3 regions of the Streptomyces sp. NBC_00080 genome follow, and region 1 is predicted to be linked to each of the others. Evidence: predicted binding sites of a transcription regulator. Region 1 holds the regulator's gene; each other region holds the start of a gene.
What was found. The regulator HrcA, encoded in region 1, represses chaperone genes, less so after heat shock. The targets are predictions, from matches to a motif close to TTNGCACTCNGNNNNNCNGAGTGCNAA.

Region 1 (2,264 bases):
GCCCTCGCCCGCGAGCTGGATCCGGGTGCCGTTGTCGACACCGGCCGGGATCTTCACCGTCAGGGTGCGGCGCGAGCGCACGCGCCCGTCGCCCGCGCACTCCGGGCACGGGGTCGGCACGACGGTGCCGAAGCCCTGGCACTGCGGACACGGCCGCGAGGTCATGACCTGCCCGAGGAAGGACCGCGTCACCTGCGACACCTCGCCGCGGCCGCGGCACATGTCACACGTCTGGGCGCTGGTGCCGGGGGCAGCGCCCTCGCCACTGCACGTCGTGCAGACGATCGCCGTGTCGACCTGGAGGTCCTTGGTCGTGCCGAAGGCCGCCTCCTCGAGGTCGATCTCCAGCCGGATCATCGCGTCCTGGCCGCGCCGGGTGCGCGAGCGCGGACCGCGCTGCGACGCCGTACCGAAGAACGCGTCCATGATGTCCGAGAAGTTCCCGAAGCCGCCCGCGCCGAAGCCGCCCGCGCCTCCGCCGCCCGACTGCGACAGCGGATCGCCGCCGAGGTCGTAGACCTGCTTCTTCTGCGGGTCCGACAACACCTCGTAGGCGGCGTTGATCTCCTTGAACCGCTCCTGGGTCTTCGGGTCCGGGTTGACGTCCGGGTGCAGCTCGCGCGCGAGCCGCCGGAAGGCCTTCTTGATCTCTTCCTGCGACGCATCGCGGCGCACGCCGAGAACGGCGTAGTAGTCCGTGGCCACCTACGACTCCGCCAGGATCTGTCCGACGTACCGTGCCACCGCTCGTACCGCTCCCATCGTTCCCGGGTAATCCATGCGGGTCGGTCCGACCACGCCCAGCTTGGCGACTGCCTCGCCGCCCGAACCGTAGCCGACCGACACCACCGAAGTGGAGTTGAGTCCCTCATAGGCGTTCTCGTGACCGATGCGTACGGTCATGCCCGAATCCCCCGCCTCGCCAAGGAGCTTGAGGAGCACGACCTGCTCCTCCAGTGCCTCCAGGACGGGTCGGATGGTGAGGGGAAAGTCATGTCCGAAGCGGGTGAGATTGGCGGTTCCGCCGATCATCAGCCGCTCCTCGTTCTCCTCGACGAGCGTCTCCAGCAGGGTGGAGAGCACCGTCGTGACCGTGCCGCGGTCCTCGTTCTCGAACGCGTCCGGCAGATCCTCCACCAGATGCGGCACGTCCGCGAACCGCCGGCCCGCGACCCGGCTGTTGAGCCGCGCGCGTAGATCCGCCAGCGAAGCCTCCCCGAAGGGCGCCGGGCAGTCCACCATCCGCTGCTCGACCCGCCCGGTGTCCGTGATCAGCACGAGCATCAGGCGTGCGGGCGCGAGCGAGAGAAGCTCCACGTGCCGCACGGTCGAGCGGGTCAGCGACGGGTACTGCACCACGGCGACCTGCCGGGTGAGCTGCGCGAGCAGCCGTACGGTCCGGGCCACCACGTCGTCGAGGTCGACGGCGCCGTCGAGGAAGTTCTGGATGGCCCGCCGCTCGGGACCGGTCATCGGCTTGACGCCGGCCAGCTTGTCGACGAACAGCCGGTAGCCCTTGTCCGTGGGGATCCGCCCGGCGCTGGTGTGCGGCTGGGCGATGTACCCCTCGTCCTCCAGGGCGGCCATGTCGTTACGGACCGTCGCCGGGGACACGCCGAGGCTGTGCCGCTCGGTGAGCGCCTTCGACCCCACGGGCTCCTCGGTGCCGACGTAGTCCTGGACGATGGCGCGCAGCACCTGGAGCCTGCGTTCACTCAGCATCGCGCGCACACCTCCAGCAGTCGTCCCCAGTCCCCTGGGAGCCCCGTCTGGCACTCTTCACATCCGAGTGCCAGCGTTCCCCGGCCCAGTGTACGGCTGTGGGGTACACCCGGGGCAAGGTCGGCCCCCGGCGCAGCGTCGTAGGGCTAGCGTCGCGGTATGACGGTGACTTGGGAAGAGCTGGGGTGGGAGCGGGTCGCGGCCGGGGTGGGACGGGTACGGCTGCCGGGCTGGGACTGCACGGCGGGGCTGGTCGTCGGGGCGGGCGCGGTACTGATGATCGACGCGGGGTCGAGCCTGGCCGAGGGGGCGCGGCTGCGGACGTGGGCCGAGGAACTCACCGGCTCCCGTGTGACCCATCTCGCCCTCACCCACCCCCACTTCGACCATGTGTTCGGGGCTGCGGCGTTCGCGGGCGCGGAGGTCTTCGGGGCGGTGGGGGTCGACACCGTGCCGGCCGAGGAGCTGCGGGCGGACGCGGTGCGCAACGGTCTCGACGAGACGGCGGCGACGGAGGCCGCGGACACGCTCGTCCGGCCCCG
Region 2 (2,264 bases), 2.4 Mb from region 1:
GACGGTGACGCGGCGGGCGGAGCCGAGCACGTCGACGCCGACCTGGTCGAGCTTGAGGCCGACCTCTTCGGAGATGACGGTGGCGCCGGTGAGGACCGCGAGGTCCTGCAGCATCGCCTTGCGACGGTCACCGAAGCCGGGGGCCTTCACGGCGACCGCGTTGAAGGTGCCGCGGATCTTGTTCACGACCAGGGTCGACAGGGCCTCGCCCTCGAGGTCCTCGGCGATGATCAGCAGCGGGCGGGAGGAGTTGGTCTGGATGACCTTCTCCAGCAGCGGCAGCAGGTCGGCGATGGAGGAGATCTTGCCCTGGTTGATGAGGATGTAGGGGTCCTCGAGGACGGCCTCCATGCGCTCCTGGTCCGTCACGAAGTACGGGGACAGGTAGCCCTTGTCGAAGGCCATGCCCTCGGTGAAGTCCAGCTCCAGACCGAAGGTGTTGGACTCCTCGACGGTGATGACACCGTCCTTGCCGACCTTGTCCATCGCCTCGGCGATGAGCTCGCCGACCTGCTGGTCCTGGGCGGACAGCGCGGCGACGGCGGCGATGTCGGACTTCTCGTCGATCGGGCGGGCGGTGGCCAGCAGATCGTCGGAGATGGCCTTGACGGCGGCGTCGATGCCCTTCTTCAGGGCGGCCGGGGAGGCACCCGCGGCGACGTTCTTCAGACCCTCGCGCACCAGCGCCTGGGCGAGCACGGTGGCGGTGGTCGTACCGTCACCCGCGATGTCGTTGGTCTTGGTCGCCACCTCCTTCACCAGCTGGGCACCGAGGTTCTCGTACGGGTCGTCGAGCTCGACCTCGCGGGCGATCGTGACACCGTCGTTGGTGATGGTGGGGGCGCCGAACTTCTTGTCGATGACGACGTTGCGGCCCTTGGGGCCGATCGTCACCTTGACCGTGTCGGCAAGCTTGTTGACGCCGCGCTCGAGGGCGCGACGGGCGTCCTCGTCGAACTTCAGGATCTTCGCCATGGGAGCGGTTCAGCCCTCTCGGAAAACGTGGGAGAAACGAACTGCGCCCCCAGCACCCGGCTTCACAAAGTCGCGGGGCCAGGAGCGCAGTTCACTGCAAAACTGGGTGAATTACTTCTCGATGATCGCGAGCACGTCGCGAGCCGAGAGGACGAGGTACTCCTCGCCGTTGTACTTCACCTCGGTGCCGCCGTACTTGCTGTACAGGACTACGTCGCCGACCTTGACGTCGAGCGGCAGGCGCTCGCCGTTCTCGAAGCGACCCGGGCCCACCGCGAGGACAGCGCCCTCCTGGGGCTTCTCCTTCGCGGTGTCCGGGATGACCAGGCCAGAGGCGGTGGTCTGCTCGGCGTCGAGCGGCTGGACCACAATGCGGTCCTCGAGCGGCTTGATGGCAACCTTGGAGCTGGTGGTCGTCACGATCCGACCTCCCCCTTCGGAGATCTCACGGGGCTAACTGTCTGAGGTGGCGACCAGGTGGATCCGTCGTCGCGGGTGCCGGACCTGCCCGTCGCGTGTTGGCACTCTCCAGGGGGGAGTGCCAGACCTGAGACTATGACCGTGATTAGCACTCGGTCAAGCGGAGTGCCAATGCCTGCGGCGCGTCGGCGGGATTTCAGCCTGGGTGAGTGGCCCATTTGCCGTTGCGCGCCCGCGTGAGTCCCGTACCGGGCTGCCGCCCCCGGGGCCCCCGATTCGGCCCTGAAGAGGCCTCGTCCTCGATCGCCGGACGGGCTGAGATGCACGCGTCCTACAGGTAGTCCTCCAGCCTGGCCACCGTCAGGCCCTGCTCCTGTACCCGTCGCAGCAGGCGCGTCGTGCGTTCCCGTAGGCCCGGGCCCGTCGACTCGTCCGGGGCCACGGCGATGATGTCGCCGGGGTGGAGGCGGTGCGGGCCGTGTGTGTAGGTGAGGTCGGTGGGGCCCATCGAGGCGCGCCACAGGACGATGGCCGCGATGCCGCAGTCGGCGGCGGCGCGTCGGGTGGTGGTGTCGTAGGTGCCGTAGGGCGGACGGAAGAGGCGGGGGCGCAGGCCGAAGCGGGCGCGGAGCTTGTCCTGCTGGCCGCAGATCTCGGCGCGCTGGCCGGCGTAGGGCAGGCCGCGCAGGGCCGGGTGGTCCAGGGTGTGGTTCTGGATGTTCGCGCCGACGGACCGCAGGCGGGCGAAGTGGGCGTAGCCCGGGCCCACCACGCTGTCCGTGAGGAACATGCTCACCGGCAGACGCAACTCGCGGACCATGTCGACGAAACGGCGGTCGCGCTCGGCGCCGTCGTCGTAGGTGAGGAAG
Region 3 (2,264 bases), 1.1 Mb from region 1:
GCCTTGACCGCGACGGACTTGAAGGTGCCGCGGATCTTGTTGACGACCAGCGTCGACAGGGCCTCGCCCTCGACGTCCTCGGCGATGATCAGCAGCGGCTTGCCGCCCTGCATGACCTTCTCGAGGAGCGGGAGCAGGTCCTTGACGTTCGCGATCTTGGAGTTCGCGATCAGGATGTACGGGTCGTCGAGGACGGCCTCCATACGCTCCATGTCGGTGGCGAAGTACGCCGAGATGTAGCCCTTGTCGAAGCGCATACCCTCGGTGAGTTCCAGCTCCAGACCGAAGGTCTGGGACTCCTCGACGGTGATGACGCCTTCCTTGCCGACCTTGTCCATCGCCTCGGCGATGAGCTCGCCGATCTGGGTGTCGGCGGCGGAGATGGAGGCCGTGGAAGCGATCTGCTCCTTGGTCTCGACATCCTTGGCCTGCTCGAGCAGGGCACCGGAGACGGCCTCGACGGCCTTCTCGATACCGCGCTTGAGGGCCATCGGGTTGGCGCCGGCGGCTACGTTGCGCAGGCCTTCCTTGACCAGGGCCTGGGCGAGGACGGTCGCGGTGGTCGTACCGTCACCGGCGACGTCGTCCGTCTTCTTGGCGACTTCCTTGACCAGCTCGGCGCCGATCTTCTCGTACGGGTCCTCGAGCTCGATCTCCTTGGCGATGGAAACACCATCGTTGGTGATCGTGGGTGCGCCCCACTTCTTCTCGAGGACGACGTTGCGGCCCTTGGGGCCGAGCGTCACCTTCACGGCGTCCGCGAGCTGGTTCATGCCGCGCTCGAGGCCGCGCCGTGCCTCCTCGTCGAACGCGATGATCTTGGCCATGTGAAGTGGTCCTCCCGGACTGGGGTGGATTGCTCCGGACCGCGCTGGCGCCCGCGACGGACGGCTCGCCGGCCTCGTGGTTCCTTGCCCCACCTGGCCTGCGGGCCTCACCGACCCGGTCCTCGTTGTCACTCTCACCTTCAGAGTGCTAACGCCAATGATTAGCACTCGACCCATGAGAGTGCAAGCGCCTCCGCCGGACCCGTGCCCTTCCGGACACCCCTCGCGGACGTCTCACCGACGCCTCGCGCACGCCCCCGGACAGACCGAAGGGCTCGCACCCCCATGGGGGTGCGAGCCCTTCGTCAGTTGTACAGAAGAACGACGCTTTCAGTCGGCGCGTGCTTCAGCCGGTCGCGAGCCGGACCATGTCCGCCTGCGGCCCCTTCTGACCCTGCGAGATCTCGAAATCGACCCGCTGACCCTCTTCCAGGGTGCGGTAGCCGTCCATCTGAATCGCGCTGTAGTGGACGAAAACATCCGCACCACCGTCGACCGCGATGAAGCCGTACCCCTTCTCCGCGTTGAACCATTTGACGGTGCCCTGAGCCATGCCTAACTCCCCTATTACTGGCCCTTGCACGGATCCACACTTCGCGGATCCGGGTCAGACCTCACCCCCCGGTTGGCTTGGGGGCGTGCGCCGGAACGCGTCGACCGCGGCTGAATGTATCTGTCCAACTGCCGTCTGCAACAGGTCAGTCGGACGAGAATTCCGGACGCATGGGATCCGGAATGTGGCGAGAATTCGCCCGAATTAAGGGCAAGTCGGGCCCTGTATAAGCCACAAATGCCACGAAAGAGGCGCACACATTGGCTGCTTCTTGTCGGGCGCGGGGCAGAAATCAAAGGCTCCGGATCCGGTGATCGGGACCGGGTTCCCCAACTGTACCGCGCTCAACCACACTGAATTGCCCCCTCCGCTTCTATCGCGGAGAGGGCAATTCGATGAACGCTCGGTAATCGCTGTTACCGACGGTTACTACCGATGGGTACTGAACTACGGTCAGCCACCTGCGACGGCCGGGATGATCGAGACGCCGGCGCCGTCCGGGGTCGCCGTCTGCAGGCCCTGCTCGAAGCGGACGTCGTCGTCGTTCACGTACACGTTGACGAACCGGCGCAGCTTGCCCTGGTCGTCCAGGACCCGGGCGGCGATGCCGGTGTGGTTCTTCTCCAGGTCGGCGATGACCTCACCCAGGGTCGCGCCCTCGGCCTTCACCTCGGCCTGGCCGCCGGTGTAGGTGCGCAGGATGGTGGGGATGCGGACGTTGACGCTCATGCTCTTTCGACCTCCGGTCAGGCGGAGCGCCCCGAAGGGCGCGGGGCTGTCTGGATCGTGCGGCTGCCGCCGCGTGGGCGCGACCAGCCCCACGGCCCGCAGACGAACAACAAATCTCTCAGCCGAGACCAGCGTCCCGGAACGACTCCAGGGTC

Region 2: the regulator HrcA is predicted to act here: its motif matches at 1,541-1,567, upstream of groES (co-chaperone GroES).
Region 3: the regulator HrcA is predicted to act here: its motif matches at 989-1,015, upstream of groL (chaperonin GroEL).

The regions. Positions count from the first base shown of each region.
Region 1 is NZ_CP108235.1:6,241,746-6,244,009, reverse strand. It holds gene dnaJ (molecular chaperone DnaJ) at 1-705, opposite strand, end outside; gene hrcA (heat-inducible transcriptional repressor HrcA) at 706-1,722, opposite strand; gene OHU34_RS27870 (MBL fold metallo-hydrolase) at 1,882-2,264, shown strand, end outside.
Region 2 is NZ_CP108235.1:3,861,291-3,863,554, forward strand. It holds gene groL (chaperonin GroEL) at 1-975, opposite strand, end outside; gene groES (co-chaperone GroES) at 1,087-1,395, opposite strand; gene OHU34_RS16955 (polysaccharide deacetylase family protein) at 1,727-2,264, opposite strand, start outside.
Region 3 is NZ_CP108235.1:5,181,736-5,183,999, reverse strand. It holds gene groL (chaperonin GroEL) at 1-827, opposite strand, end outside; gene OHU34_RS23305 (cold-shock protein) at 1,174-1,380, opposite strand; gene OHU34_RS23300 (MoaD/ThiS family protein) at 1,834-2,109, opposite strand; gene thrC (threonine synthase) at 2,228-2,264, opposite strand, start outside.